2 linked regions of the Sediminicoccus rosea genome follow. The protein of the gene in region 2 binds, or shares a complex with, the protein of the main gene of each other region. Links are inferred from orthologs where the notes say so. Each region holds a gene or a part of one and is shown on either strand. Other genes may lie near its edges.

What was found.
Region 1: the proteins of ccmA (region 2) and R9Z33_RS24555 are in contact, whole or in part, in a solved structure (PDB 8CE8), measured with the Escherichia coli proteins. The link is inferred for Sediminicoccus rosea from one-to-one orthologs.

Annotation. Positions count from the first base shown.
Region 1 is NZ_CP137852.1:5,092,785-5,098,988, reverse strand. What follows is about bases 2,225-5,093. They hold R9Z33_RS24555 (heme ABC transporter permease), read right to left. Parts: upstream 4,124-5,093; coding sequence 3,326-4,123; downstream 2,225-3,325. Other genes in these bases: R9Z33_RS24545 (HXXEE domain-containing protein), read left to right, coding at 4,722-5,093; R9Z33_RS24550 (EVE domain-containing protein), read left to right, coding at 4,285-4,725; ccmD (heme exporter protein CcmD), read right to left, coding at 3,031-3,171; R9Z33_RS24570 (heme lyase CcmF/NrfE family subunit), read right to left, coding at 2,225-2,420. Also shown: R9Z33_RS24575 (DsbE family thiol:disulfide interchange protein), read right to left, coding at 1-438; more of R9Z33_RS24570, read right to left, coding at 435-2,224; more of R9Z33_RS24545, read left to right, coding at 5,094-5,279; R9Z33_RS24540 (Rieske (2Fe-2S) protein), read left to right, coding at 5,276-5,632; R9Z33_RS24535 (Bug family tripartite tricarboxylate transporter substrate binding protein), read left to right, coding at 5,769-6,204. UniProt on the Escherichia coli protein: Required for the export of heme to the periplasm for the biogenesis of c-type cytochromes.
Region 2 is NZ_CP137852.1:308,501-314,713, forward strand. Bases 1,719-4,596 are described here. They hold ccmA (heme ABC exporter ATP-binding protein CcmA), read right to left. Parts: upstream 3,520-4,596; coding sequence 2,917-3,519; downstream 1,719-2,916. Other genes in these bases: R9Z33_RS01470 (hypothetical protein), read right to left, coding at 1,834-2,193; ccmB (heme exporter protein CcmB), read right to left, coding at 2,270-2,920; acnA (aconitate hydratase AcnA), read left to right, coding at 3,576-4,596. Outside these bases: DNA repair protein RadA, read right to left, coding at 1-1,093; R9Z33_RS01465 (hypothetical protein), read left to right, coding at 1,265-1,681; more of acnA, read left to right, coding at 4,597-6,213. UniProt on the Escherichia coli protein: Part of the ABC transporter complex CcmAB involved in the biogenesis of c-type cytochromes; once thought to export heme, this seems not to be the case, but its exact role is uncertain. Responsible for energy coupling to the transport system.

The sequences.
Region 1 (6,204 bases), 4.8 Mb from region 2 along the record:
CGGCTCGTCCACGCCGAGGCGGGCGAATGGGTTGCCGTGGCGCGTCAGGAAGGCCTGCGCCTCGCGCGGGCGGTCCTTGTAGTTCACGCCCCAGACCGGCACGCCCTGGCGCTGCAAGGCCATGAGATGCGGGTGCTCGATGATGCAGGGCGCGCACCAGCTGGCCCAGAAATTCACCACGACCGGGCCGGGCAGTCCCCGGAAATCGCCCGATGCCAGGGCCGGCAGGCCGGAACTGTCGAGCGCGGGCAGGCTGAATTCCGGCGGCGGCTTGCCCAGCAGGGCCGAGGGCACGCCGCGCGGATTGAAGCTGCCATCCTGCAGGCCGCGCAGCATGGCCCAGAAGCCCAGGCCCGCCGCGGCCGCGACGCCGAGCGGGGCGAAGAGCAGCAGCTTGCGGCGCGAGGATTTGGGCGCCGGTTTCACCACATCGCTCATGCCGGCGCCTCCGCCTCCTCCTTCCGCCGCCTTGCGGGGGCGGCGATGCGGATGCGCCGGTCGCTCAGCGAGAAGGCGGCGCCGAGGGCCATGATGCCCGCGCCGATCCAGATCCAGGGCGCGAGCGGGTTGTTGTGCAGCCGCAGCACCGCCTCGTTCACGCCCGCCTCATTGGCCCGCTCCTCGCCAAGAACGGCGTAGAGGTCGCCGGCCGGCGAGGTGCGGATCGCGGCCTCGGTCGTCGTCATCCGGCCGGTCGGGAAGTAGCGCTTGCTCGGCTCCATCACATGCACCACGCGGCCGTCGCGCAGCACGGTGATGGTGGCCTTGCGGGCGGTGAAGTTGGGGCCGACGAAATCGCGCACGCCCTCCAACCGCCATTCATAGCCGGCAAATGTCGTGGAGCCGCCGGGCGGCACCGCGACCAGCTTCTCGGTGGAGAGCCCCATGCCCGAGATGCCGAGGATGGTGACACCCACGCCCGCATGGGCGATGGCGGCGCCCCAGGCGGCGCGCGGCAGGTTGCGCGCGCGGTTCCAGGCATTGCCGAGGCTCGTGCGCCCCACGCCGGCACGGTCCGCGATGTCGGCCACGGCGCCCGCCAGCAGCCAGAAGGCGCAGGCGAAGCCAAGCGCGCTCAGCACATGCCAGCCGGCCAGCGCCAGCGTCAGGATGAAGGCCAGCAGCGCCACGCAGGCGGCCCACCAGAGGCGTTGCAGCACGGGCCAGAGGCTCGCGCGCTTCCAGGCCAGCATGGGCCCGACGGCCATGGCCATCACCAGCGGGAGTGCCAGGGGCGCCGTCGCCGCGTTGAAGAAGGGCGGGCCGACCGAGATCATCTGCCCCGTCAGCAGGTCGAGGAAGAGCGGATAGAGCGTTCCGACGAAGACCACCGCTGTGATCGAGCACAGCAGCAGGTTGTTCAGCACGATGCCGCCCTCGCGCGAGATCGGCGCGAAGACGCCGGCTGGCGCCATGGCCGGCGCGCGCCAGGCGAAGAGCGCGAAGGCGCCCGCGACATAGATGCCGAGCAGGCAGAGGATGAAGAGCCCGCGCGCCGGGTCGGAAGCGAAGGAATGGACCGAGTTCAGCACGCCCGAACGCACCAGGAAGGTGCCGAGCAGCGAGAGCGCGAAGGCCAGCAGCGCCAGCAGCACCGTCCAGATCTTCAGCGCCTCGCGCTTCTCGACCACGATGGCCGAATGCAGCAGCGCCGTGCCGGCGAGCCAGGGCAGCAGCGAGGCGTTCTCCACCGGGTCCCAGAACCAGTAGCCGCCCCAGCCCAGCTCGTAATAGGCCCACCAGGAGCCGATCGAGATGCCCATGGTCAGGAAGGACCAGGCGGCGAGTGACCAAGGCCGCACCCAGCGCCCCCAGGCGGCGTCCACGCGGCCCTCGATCAGCGCGGCCACGGCAAAGGCGAAGGTCACGGCGTAGCCGACATAGCCGATGTAGAGCAGCGGCGGATGGATCGCGAGGCCGATATCCTGCAGCAGCGGGTTCAGCCCCTGGCCATCGGGCGGTGGCGGCCAGATGCGCTCGAAGGGGTTGGAGGTGAAGATGATGAAGGCGAGGAAGCCGAGCAGGATCATGCCCATCACAGCCTGCACGCGGGCCTGCAGGGCCGAGGGCAAGGCGCCCCCGAAGGCCGCGACCGCGGCGCTGCAGCCGGCCAGCACCATGACCCAGAGAATCAGCGAGCCCTCGTGATTGCCCCAGACGCCGGTGACCTTGAACAGCATCGGCTTGGCCGAGTGGCTGTTGGCGACGACGTTCACCACCGTCATGTCGTTGGTCACATAGGCCCAGATCAGCGCCGCGAAGCTGATGGTGATGGCGATGAGCCCCGCCACCGCGAGCGGCGCCGCCGAGCCCATCAGCCGCACATCGCCGCGTTGCGCGCCCCAGAGCGGCAGGATGGACTGCGCGATGGCGAGCATCGCCGCCAGGATCAGCGCGAAATGGCCGAGTTCGGGGATCATGAGCCGCTCCTCGGCGGTTGGGTGCGGGCGGGGTCGGTCGCGCCGGGGCGCGCGGGGTCGGTCGCGCCGGGGCGCGCGGGGTCGGTCGCGCCGGGGCGCGCGGGGTCGGTCGCGCCGGGGCGCGCGGGATCCAGCGTGTTCCAGGTGGCCGGCGCCGGGGCCGCGCCCTGCGCCGGGTTCCAGTGGCCGGAACGCTTCAGCGCATCGGCCACCTCGGGCGGCATGTAGGTCTCGTCATGGCGGGCCAGCACCTCGCGCGCGCGGAAAGTGCCGTCCTCGCCCATCACGCCCTGCGTCACCACGCCCTGGCCCTCGCGGAACAGGTCAGGCAGGACGCCGGTGAAGACGACGGGGATGGCATGCGCGCCGTCGGTCACGCGGAAATGGATCGCCGGGCGGCCCTGGTATTCGCCCTGGCGCTGCACGCTGCCTTCCTCGACCAGGCCGCCCAGGCGGAAGGCGCGGCCGGGTGGCGGCGTCTCGCGCACGATGTCGGACGGCGAGCGGAAGAAGACGAGATTGTCCTGGAAGGCCGTCAGCGTCAGCGCGGTGGCGCTGCCGAGGCCGATGGCGCAAAGCAGGAGGATGTAGAGCCGGCGCTTCTTGCGCGTCATTTTTGCCGTTCCAGCTGGGCGAGTTGCCGCTTCGCCGCGCGATGGCGACCGAGTGCGGAGAGGGCGAGCGCGGCGAAGACGCCCAGAACGGCGGCCCAGCTCGCGATGACGTGCAGCCAGTGTGTGGAGAGGGTCATGTTGCCGCCCTCAGGCGCGTCCCGCCGGAGGCGCGACTTCGGCACGACGCGCGCACCCTGCCGCCTTGGCTTCGCCGCGTTGCCGGCGCGCTGGGCCAGGCGCCCGGTTGGGTGGCGCCGGCTGTTTTGCGGCTGGATTCCCCGAGGTGTGCGCTCATGCCTCCACACTCCGCATCTGGCCCGGGCTCGCATCCGCGCGCCGCGCGGCGGCCATCTGCAGGGCGCGGACGCGACGCTCCATCACGGCGGCGCGCGTCGCGGCCAGCGTGACCGCCATGAAGGCCAGCGTGAAGCCGAGCGTGCACCAGAGCAGCGGGTAGAGGATGTCCACATGCATGCCCGGCGCGTCGAGCCGCGTCACCGAAGCCGGCTGGTGCAGCGTGTTCCACCAATCCACGCTGAACTTGACGATGGGCACGTTCACCACGCCGACGAGCGCGAGGATCGCGCCCATGCGCGCGCCGCGCTCCGGGTCGTCGAAGGCGCGCACCAGCGCGGCATGGCCGAGCCAGAGGAAGAACAGCACCAGCACCGACGTCAGCCGCGCATCCCAGACCCACCAGGTGCCCCACATCGGCTTGCCCCAGAGGCTGCCGGTGAGCAGGCAGAGCGCGGTGACGGCGGCGCCGATCGGCGAAAGCTCCCGCGCCGTGAGGTCGGCCAGCGGGTGGCGCCAGATCAGCGACATGATGGAGAGGATGGCGAGGCCCATGTATCCCCCCATGGCCAGCCAGGCCATCGGCACATGGACGAACATGATCCGCACGGTCTCGCCCTGCTGCCAGTCGCGCGGCGCGAGCCAGAGACCCCAGACGATCCCGATGCCGAGCACGACCAGCGCCGCACCCGAAAGCCAGGGCAGCCAGCTCTCGGTCAGCCGCAGGAAGCGGCCCGGATTGGCGAAGCGATGCAGCGAGCCTGAAGACCGCGGGTTTGGAGCAGCGTTTTCCACGTCACCACCATAGGCAGATGCGCCCCGGGATTGAAGCGTCCCGCGCGATGCATCCGCCAGCCGAAAGTTATCCTCGCGCAATGATTTGCGCCCCATTGGCGAGGTCGCGCCAGATATGCGAAGCCTTGGCGGGAACGCCACCTGCCGCTGCGAAGAATCCGATGGCCAAGCCCCCGCCGAAAGCCAAGCCCCACCCGCCCACCTTCCTCGTGAAGTCCGAGCCCGATGTCTTCGGCTGGGACCAGCAGGTGGCCAATGGCGTCGAACCCTGGACGGGCGTGCGCAACGCCCAGGCCGCCAATGTCCTGCGCGCGATGCAGGTTGGGGACCGCGTCTTCTTCTACCACTCCAACATCGGCAAGGAGGTGGTGGGGATCGTCGAAGTCGTCCGGACCGCCTATCCCGACCCGACGGATGAGACGGGCCGTTGGGTCTGCGTGGATGTGAAGACCGTCTCCAAGCTGCCGCAGCCTGTGCCGCTCGCCGCCATCAAGGCCGAGCCGCGGCTGGAGGGCATCGGCCTGATCCGCCAGTCGCGCCTTTCGGTCATGCCGATCGCGCCCGAGCATGCGGCGGTGATCCTGGAGATGGCCGGCGCATGATGCGGGCATTGCGCGACCACTGGCTGATCGGCGCGCTGACCGGCGCGCCCCTGCTGCTGGCGCTGGCGCCGGTGCAGCAGACGGTGATGCCGCCCTGGCTGCTCTGGGTCTTTCTCGCGCAGCCACTCTACATGATGCACCAGCTGGAAGAGCATGTGGGCGACCGCTTCCGCCACTTCGTGAATGCGCGCCTGGCCGGTGGCGCCGAGGCGCTGACGCCGGCCGCCGTCGCCGTCATCAACATCGGCGGCGTCTGGATGGTGAACGCGCTGGCGCTACTGCTGGCGGCCACGCATCACCCCGGCTGGGGGCTGGCCGCCGCCTATCTCATGGTGGTGAACGCGGCCACCCATGTGGCGGCAGCGGTGAAGCTGAAGCTCTACAATCCGGGGCTGGTCACGGCCGTTCTGCTCTTCCTGCCGGCGGGCCTCGTCACCCTCATCCTCGTCTCCGGCCAGCCGGGCGTGGGTGTGGTGGAGCACCTGGGCGCGCTGCTCTTCATCCTCGCGCTGCACGCCATCATCGTGCTGCATGTCACGCGGCGCTCGGCATGAGTGACGCGGCTGATTGGCGCGTCCTCTGCCGCGTCGAGGACATCCCGGATGGCGAGGCGCGCGGCTTTCCCGCGCCACCCGGCGGCTTCACCGGCCTCTTCGCCATCCGCCGCGGGGCGCGCGTGCTGGTCTATGTGAATTCCTGCCCGCATATCGGCCTGCCGCTGGAGCCCGTGCCTGACCGATTTCTGGATCGCAAGCGGGAGATGATCGTCTGCGCCGCGCATGGCGCACGCTTCCGCATCGAGGATGGCGAATGCGTTTCCGGCCCCTGCATGGGCGATGTGCTGGAGGCGGTGGAGGTGCGGCTGGTCGAGGGCGAGGTGCGCGTCCCGCCGGATGCAGGGATCTAGGGCCTGAGCGTCTCTGGTGCAGGCACCAAAGACGTGGAGCAGCCTCTCAGCGCATGGCGGGGGTTTGACCGGACGAATGGGCGCGCTAGTTTGCGGCTCGAGGAAATTTCAGTCCCCTAGAGAGGGAATCCCCTGCATGTCGAACATCACCCGCCGCGCCCTGCTCGGCACCGGCGCCGCCGTGGCCCTGGCCAGCCCCGCCCTGGCCTTCCCGGATCGCACGATCCGCATCATCTCGGGCTTCCCGCCCGGCGGCCTGAATGACGTGGTGAGCCGCGCCATGGCGCAGGCGCTGACGCCCATCCTCGGCGTTTCCGTCGTCGTCGAGAACCGCGTCGGCGCGGGCGGCAGCGTGGGCGGCACGGCCGCCGCGCGTTCCGCGCCCGATGGCCACACGCTCTGGATGGGCATTGTGGACACCCAGGCCATCCTGCCGACGGCGATGCGCGCCCTGCAATACGACCCGGACCGCGATTTCGCGCCGATCAGCTTCGTCGCGAACGTGCCCTTCGCCTTCATCAGCGGCCCCTCGCAGCCCAATATCCGCGACTTCCGCGCGCTGATGGCGGCCG
Region 2 (6,213 bases):
CATTGATCCGCAGGCCGCCCGCGATGTTCAGATAGACGTCGGATTGCCCGAAGCTGAGCCCGGCGCGGGCCTCCAGCACGGCCAGCAGCATGGAGAGCCGCCCGCCCTCCCAGCCCACCACCTGCCGGCGGGGGGAGCCGCCATTGCTGGGCGAGAGCAGCGCCTGCACCTCCACCAGCACCGGCCGCGTGCCCTCCAGCCCGGCGAAGACGGCCGAGCCCGAGATGTTGCCCCGCCGCTCGGCCAGGAAGAGCGCCGAGGGGTTGGTGACCTCGACCAGGCCGCCCTCGGTCATTTCAAAAACGCCGATCTCGTCGGTCGCGCCGAAGCGGTTCTTGGTGGCCCGCAGGATGCGGAACTGGTGGCCACGGTCGCCTTCGAAATAGAGCGTGGCGTCCACCATGTGCTCCAGCACGCGGGGGCCGGCCAGCGTCCCCTCCTTCGTGACGTGCCCCACCAGCACCAGCGCGAAGCCGCGCGCCTTGGCGCAGCGGATCAGCTCCGCCGCGCAGGTCCGCACCTGCGCCACGGTGCCGGGCGCCGAATCCAGCGCGTCCAGCCACATGGTCTGGATCGAATCGATGACGACGAGGGTCGCCTCCGTCTCGGCCTCCAGGCTTGCCAGGATGTCGCGCAGGGCGGAGGCGGCGGCGAGCGCCATGGGGGCCTCGGCCAGGCCCAGGCGGCGCGCGCGCATCCGCACCTGGGCCACCGCCTCCTCGCCCGAGATATAGAGCACGCGCTTGCCCGCCATCGCCATGCGTGCGGCGGCCTGGAGCAGGATGGTGGATTTGCCGATGCCCGGATCGCCGCCCACCAGCACCGCGGAGGCCGGGACGAAGCCGCCGCCCAGCACGCGGTCCAGCTCGGCGATGCCCGTCAGGTGTCGGGGCGGCGGGGCGCTCTCCCCCGCGAGGCCGACGAAGCTGATGCCCCGCCCGGGCGGGGCCTTGCCGGCGGGCCCCGGCGCGCGGGGGGCCGTGCTCTCCTCGACCAGGGTGTTCCATTCGCCGCAGCCATCGCAACGGCCCTGCCACTTTGGGTGCGTTGCGCCGCAGGATTGGCAGGTGAAGCGGGTGCGGTCCTTGGCCATGCGATGGAACATAAATAGAACGCAACCGCCCCGCAAGGGCGCCGGGCCGATAGGCGGCGCCGATGGGTGGCGTCGCCGGAACAGATTGGCCGCGCCCCCGAATGCGGCCTAGCTTGCGTTCATCGGAGCGGCGGTCCCGCCCACCGAGACGGACCCGAAGGAGCGACTGAGATGAGAAAGCACCTGTTCACCGGCCTGGCCGCCGCCGCGATCGGCATCCTGCCCCTCGGCGAGGCTTCGGCCCAGGGCAACTCCTACTGCAACGGCATGGTCCAGGCGGCGAGCTTCTACAGCACGACCCACGCCACCCCGACGCGCAGCACCGTCTCCTACTTCGTGATCATCCAGAGCATGGTCGAGCAGTCGCTGCAGATCGAGGTGACCTTCCGCGACACGCGGAACATCGTGATCCCCGGCGGTGGTGGCCCGCATGGCCGCCGCCTCGGCCCCTGGGGCACCTCGCAGCCGATCCAGATCGGCGTGGCGACGCTGGCCAATCCCTCGGGCACCGGCGGGCTGAACGTGCCGCATGACCTGGCCGCCGGCACCACGGTCACCTGCCGGGTCCTGCACCGCTCGGGCGCCTGAGTCCGGCCGGCCACCCCTCCTCGGGATGAGTAGCCGCAAGGCGGCTCGTCCGAGCAGGTCGTCGCGCCACTTCCCCATCCCAGGCGCGGCGGCAACCCCGGCGGGGTGATCCCCCCCATTGGCCCCGCCGGGGGCCCTGTTTCCGGGCGGCCTCAACCCATGCGGCACGAGGCGCCGAGGCCGCGCAGCAGCGTCTCGGGCGGCAGGCCGGCGGATTGCTCCTCCGGCAGGCGGAGCGCGAAGACCGTCTGGCCCTGGCGCACCAGCATCAGCGGCAGGCCCATCTGCGGCCGCCCGCCGCCCGTCATCAGCACGGGCTGCAGCAGGATCGCCTCGCCGGTGCGATTGGCGACGGCCACGCTGATGCCCGTCGCGGCGCGGCCCGGCGCGTGCTCATGCCATTTCGGGCTGACGGCCAGCACCTCCACGCGGCCCCCGCACAGGGTGCTCGCGCCCAGGGCGGGGCCGGCGAGAAGGCAGGCGAAGGCCGAGAGGGCCAGAATGCGGCGCATGGGATCGCTCCATCCAACTGAGAACGTTCCCGTCCTATGGGATGAAGGTTAACCGCCGCCTAAGCGCGGCCTGGCCTCAATCGCCGCGCAGCGCCGCCCCGGCGGCGAGCGGCGCGAGCGGGGCCGCCAGCGCCAGGATCGCGGCTTCCAGCAGCAGGTAGGGGCGGGGCGGCAGGCCGCTCGCCGCCGCCTCGATGGCCGCCGCGCCGAAGATCACCGCGGGGATGGAAAGCGGCAGGACCAGCAGCGGCAGCAGTACGCCGCCGCGCCTGGCACCCAGCGTCAGCGCCGCGCCCGCCGCGCCGAAGACCGAGAGGATGGCCGAGGCGAGGCCGAGCGCCAGCATCGCGGCGGGCCAGGCCTCGGTCGGCAGGTTGAGCAGCGCGGCCGCCAGCGGCGTGGCCAGCACCAGGGGGATGCCCGTGGTGATCCAGTGCCCCAGCGCCTTCACCGCCGCGATGCCCGCCGGATGCAGGCCCGAGAGCAGGAGCTGGTCGAGCGAGCCATCCTCCGCCTCCGCGCCGAACAGCCGGTCGAGCGGCAGCAGCGCCGCGAGCAGGGCGGCCGCCAGCAGCACGCCGGGAGCGAGGCGGGCCAGCAGCTCGGGCGAGGGGCCGACGCCGAAGGGGAACATCGCCGCCACCAGTACGAAGAACATCACGGCCGAGAGCGTATCGGCCGGGTGGCGGATGGCGAGGCGCAGCTCGCGGAGCAACAGCGCGATCACAGCCGGAGCTCCCGTGCGTCGGGCAGCGGCAGGGGCAGGTGAGTCGCCGCCAGGATCATGCCGCCCGCGGCGCGATGCGCGGCGAAGAGCGGCCCGAGGCGCGCGACCGAGGCCGCGTCCAGCCCGACCGAGGGCTCGTCCAGCAGCCAGAGCCGGGCGGGCGCCAGGGCCAGCCGCGCCAGCGCCAGCCGCCGCTTCTGGCCGGAGGAGAGCACCCGCGCCGGCAGCTCGGCCAGCGGCGTGAGGTCCAGCGCCTCCAGCGCCGCCGCCACCTCGCCGCCCCAGAGGCGCGCGAAGAAGGAGAGGTTCTCGCGCGCCGTCAGCGCGGGCTTCAGCGCATCCTGGTGGCCGATGTAGCGCGTGCGCGCGCCATGCGCCGGCAGGTCCGCCAGACAATCGGCGCCATCCCAGGCCAGGCTTCCTTCCGCCGCCGGAATCAACCCCGCGAGCAGCCGCAGCAGGGAGGATTTGCCCGCGCCATTGGCGCCGGTCAGCAGCAGGGCCTCGCCTGGGGAAACCGCGAAGGACAGGCCGGCGAAGACAAGGCGTTCCGACCGCCAACAGGCCAATTCTCGCGCTTCGAGCAGGGCGGCCTCCATGGACCTCTCCACAAGGCCATGCTTAAAAGCGCGGCGCAAGAGTGAGGAAGAAAATCATGAACGGGACCGACACCCTGAAGACGGCGCGCCAGCTCTCCGTGGATGGCAAGACCTACCACTACTTCAGCCTGCCTGAAGCGGCCAAGCAGATCGGCGACATCTCGCGCCTGCCCTTCTCGCTGAAGGTGCTGCTCGAGAACGTGCTGCGCTTCGAGAATGGCCGCAGCTACACGGTGGATGACGCGAAGGCGATCGCCGAATGGGTGCAGGCCGGCCATTCCGAAAAGGAAGTCCCGTTCAAGCCGGCCCGCATCCTGCTGCAGGACTTCACCGGCGTCCCCGCCGTGGTGGACCTCGCCGCCATGCGCGACGCGCTGCTGAACCTGGGCGGTGACCCGCGCAAGGTGAACCCGCTGGTCCCCGTGGACCTCGTGATCGACCACTCGGTCATGGTGGACGTCTCGGGCAGCGCCAGCGCGCTGCAGAAGAACGTGGACATCGAGTTCGAGCGCAATGGCGAGCGGTACGAGTTCCTGCGCTGGGGCCAGGAGGCCTTCAACAATTTCCGCGTGGTCCCGCCCGGCACCGGCATCTGCCACCAGGTGAACCTGGAATATCTGGGCCAGGTCGTCTGGACCAACAGCGTGGCGGGCGAGACCTATGTCTATCCCGACAGCTGCTACGGCACGGACAGCCACACGACGATGATCAACGGTCTGGGCGTGCTGGGCTGGGGTGTCGGCGGCATCGAAGCCGAGGCCGCGATGCTCGGCCAGCCCATCGCCATGCTCATCCCCGACGTGATCGGCTTCAAGCTCTCCGGCAAGCTCAAGGAAGGCGTGACCGCCACCGACATGGTGCTGACCGTGACCCAGATGCTCCGCAAGAAGGGCGTGGTCGGCAAGTTCGTCGAATTCTTCGGCCCCGGCCTCGCGCATATGCCGCTGGCCGACCGCGCGACCATCGCGAACATGGCCCCCGAATACGGCGCCACCTGCGGCTTCTTCCCCGTGGACGAGATGACGCTGAGCTACCTCACGCTCTCGGGCCGTGACGAGCACCGCATCAAGCTGGTGCGCGAATACTGCAAGGCGCAGGGCATGTTCCGCGACGAGAACACGCCCGACCCCGTCTTCACCGACACGCTCGAGCTCGACCTCTCCACCGTCGAGCCTTCGATGGCCGGCCCGAAGCGCCCGCAGGACCGCGTGGCGCTGGTCAATGTCGGCGCCTCCTTCGCCAAGGACCTCGCCGCCGGCGCCATGGGCGTGCCGGGCGACGAGGCGAACAAGCGCGTGAAGGTGGCCGACGCGAATTTCGACCTCGGCCATGGCGATGTGGTGATCGCCGCCATCACCTCCTGCACCAACACCTCGAACCCCTATGTGCTGGTCGCCGCCGGGCTCGTGGCACGTAAGGCGCGCGCCAAGGGCCTGAAGCCGAAGCCCTGGGTGAAGACCTCGCTCGCCCCCGGCAGCCAGGTGGTGACGGATTACCTGGACGCCGCCGGCCTCTCGGCCGACCTGGACGCCATCGGCTTCCAGACGGTGGGCTATGGCTGCACCACCTGCATCGGCAATTCCGGCCCGCTGCCGGATGCGATGGTGGACGCCATCGAGGAGAACAAGCTGGTGGTCGCCGGCGTGCTCTCGGGCAACCGCAACTTCGAGGGCCGCGTGCACGCCAATGTGCGCGCGAACTACCTCGCCTCGCCGCCGCTGGTCGTCGCCTATGCGCTGGCCGGCACGGTGAAGCTCGACATGGGCAAGGATCCGATCGGCATCGGCAGCGACGGCAAGCCCGTCATGCTGGCCGACATCTGGCCCACCCAGGAAGAGGTGAACGCCACCGTCCATGAGGTGCTGACGCGCAAGATGTTCATGTCCCGCTACTCGGACGTGTTCAAGGGTCCGAAGCAGTGGCAGGCCATCAAGGTGGATGCGGGCAGCGACACCTATCGCTGGAATGCCGGCTCCACCTACGTGCAGAACCCGCCCTATTTCGAGGGCATGACCATGGATGTGAAGCCGCTCGCCTCCGTGCAGGGCGCGCGGGTGCTGGGCCTGCTGGGTGACAGCATCACGACGGACCACATCTCGCCCGCGGGCAACATCCGCAAGACCAGCCCGGCCGGCGAATATCTGCTGGAGCACCAGGTCCGCCCGGCCGACTTCAACAGCTACGGCGCCCGCCGCGGCAACCACCAGGTCATGATGCGCGGAACCTTCGCCAATATCCGCATCAAGAACGAGATGGTGCCCGGCATCGAGGGCGGCATCAGCAAGCACTACCCCTCGGGCGATGTCGCGCCGATCTATGACGTGGCGATGCGCTACAAGGAGGAGGGCGTTCCGCTCGTGGTCTTCGGCGGCAAGGAATACGGCACCGGCTCCTCCCGCGACTGGGCGGCCAAGGGCACCTTCCTGCTGGGCGTGAAGGCCGTGATCGCCGAGAGCTTCGAGCGCATCCACCGCTCGAACCTGGTGGGCATGGGCGTGCTGCCGCTCGTCTTCAAGGAGGGCGAGAACCGCCAGACGCTCGGCCTCAAGGGCGATGAGAAGGTGGACATCCTCGGCATCGAGAACCTGAAGCCGCGGATGATGCTGGACGTGGTGATCACCCGCGCCGATGGCAGCGTGGTGAAGACGCAGGTGCTGTGCCGCGTGGATACCGCCGACGAGGTGGAATACTACC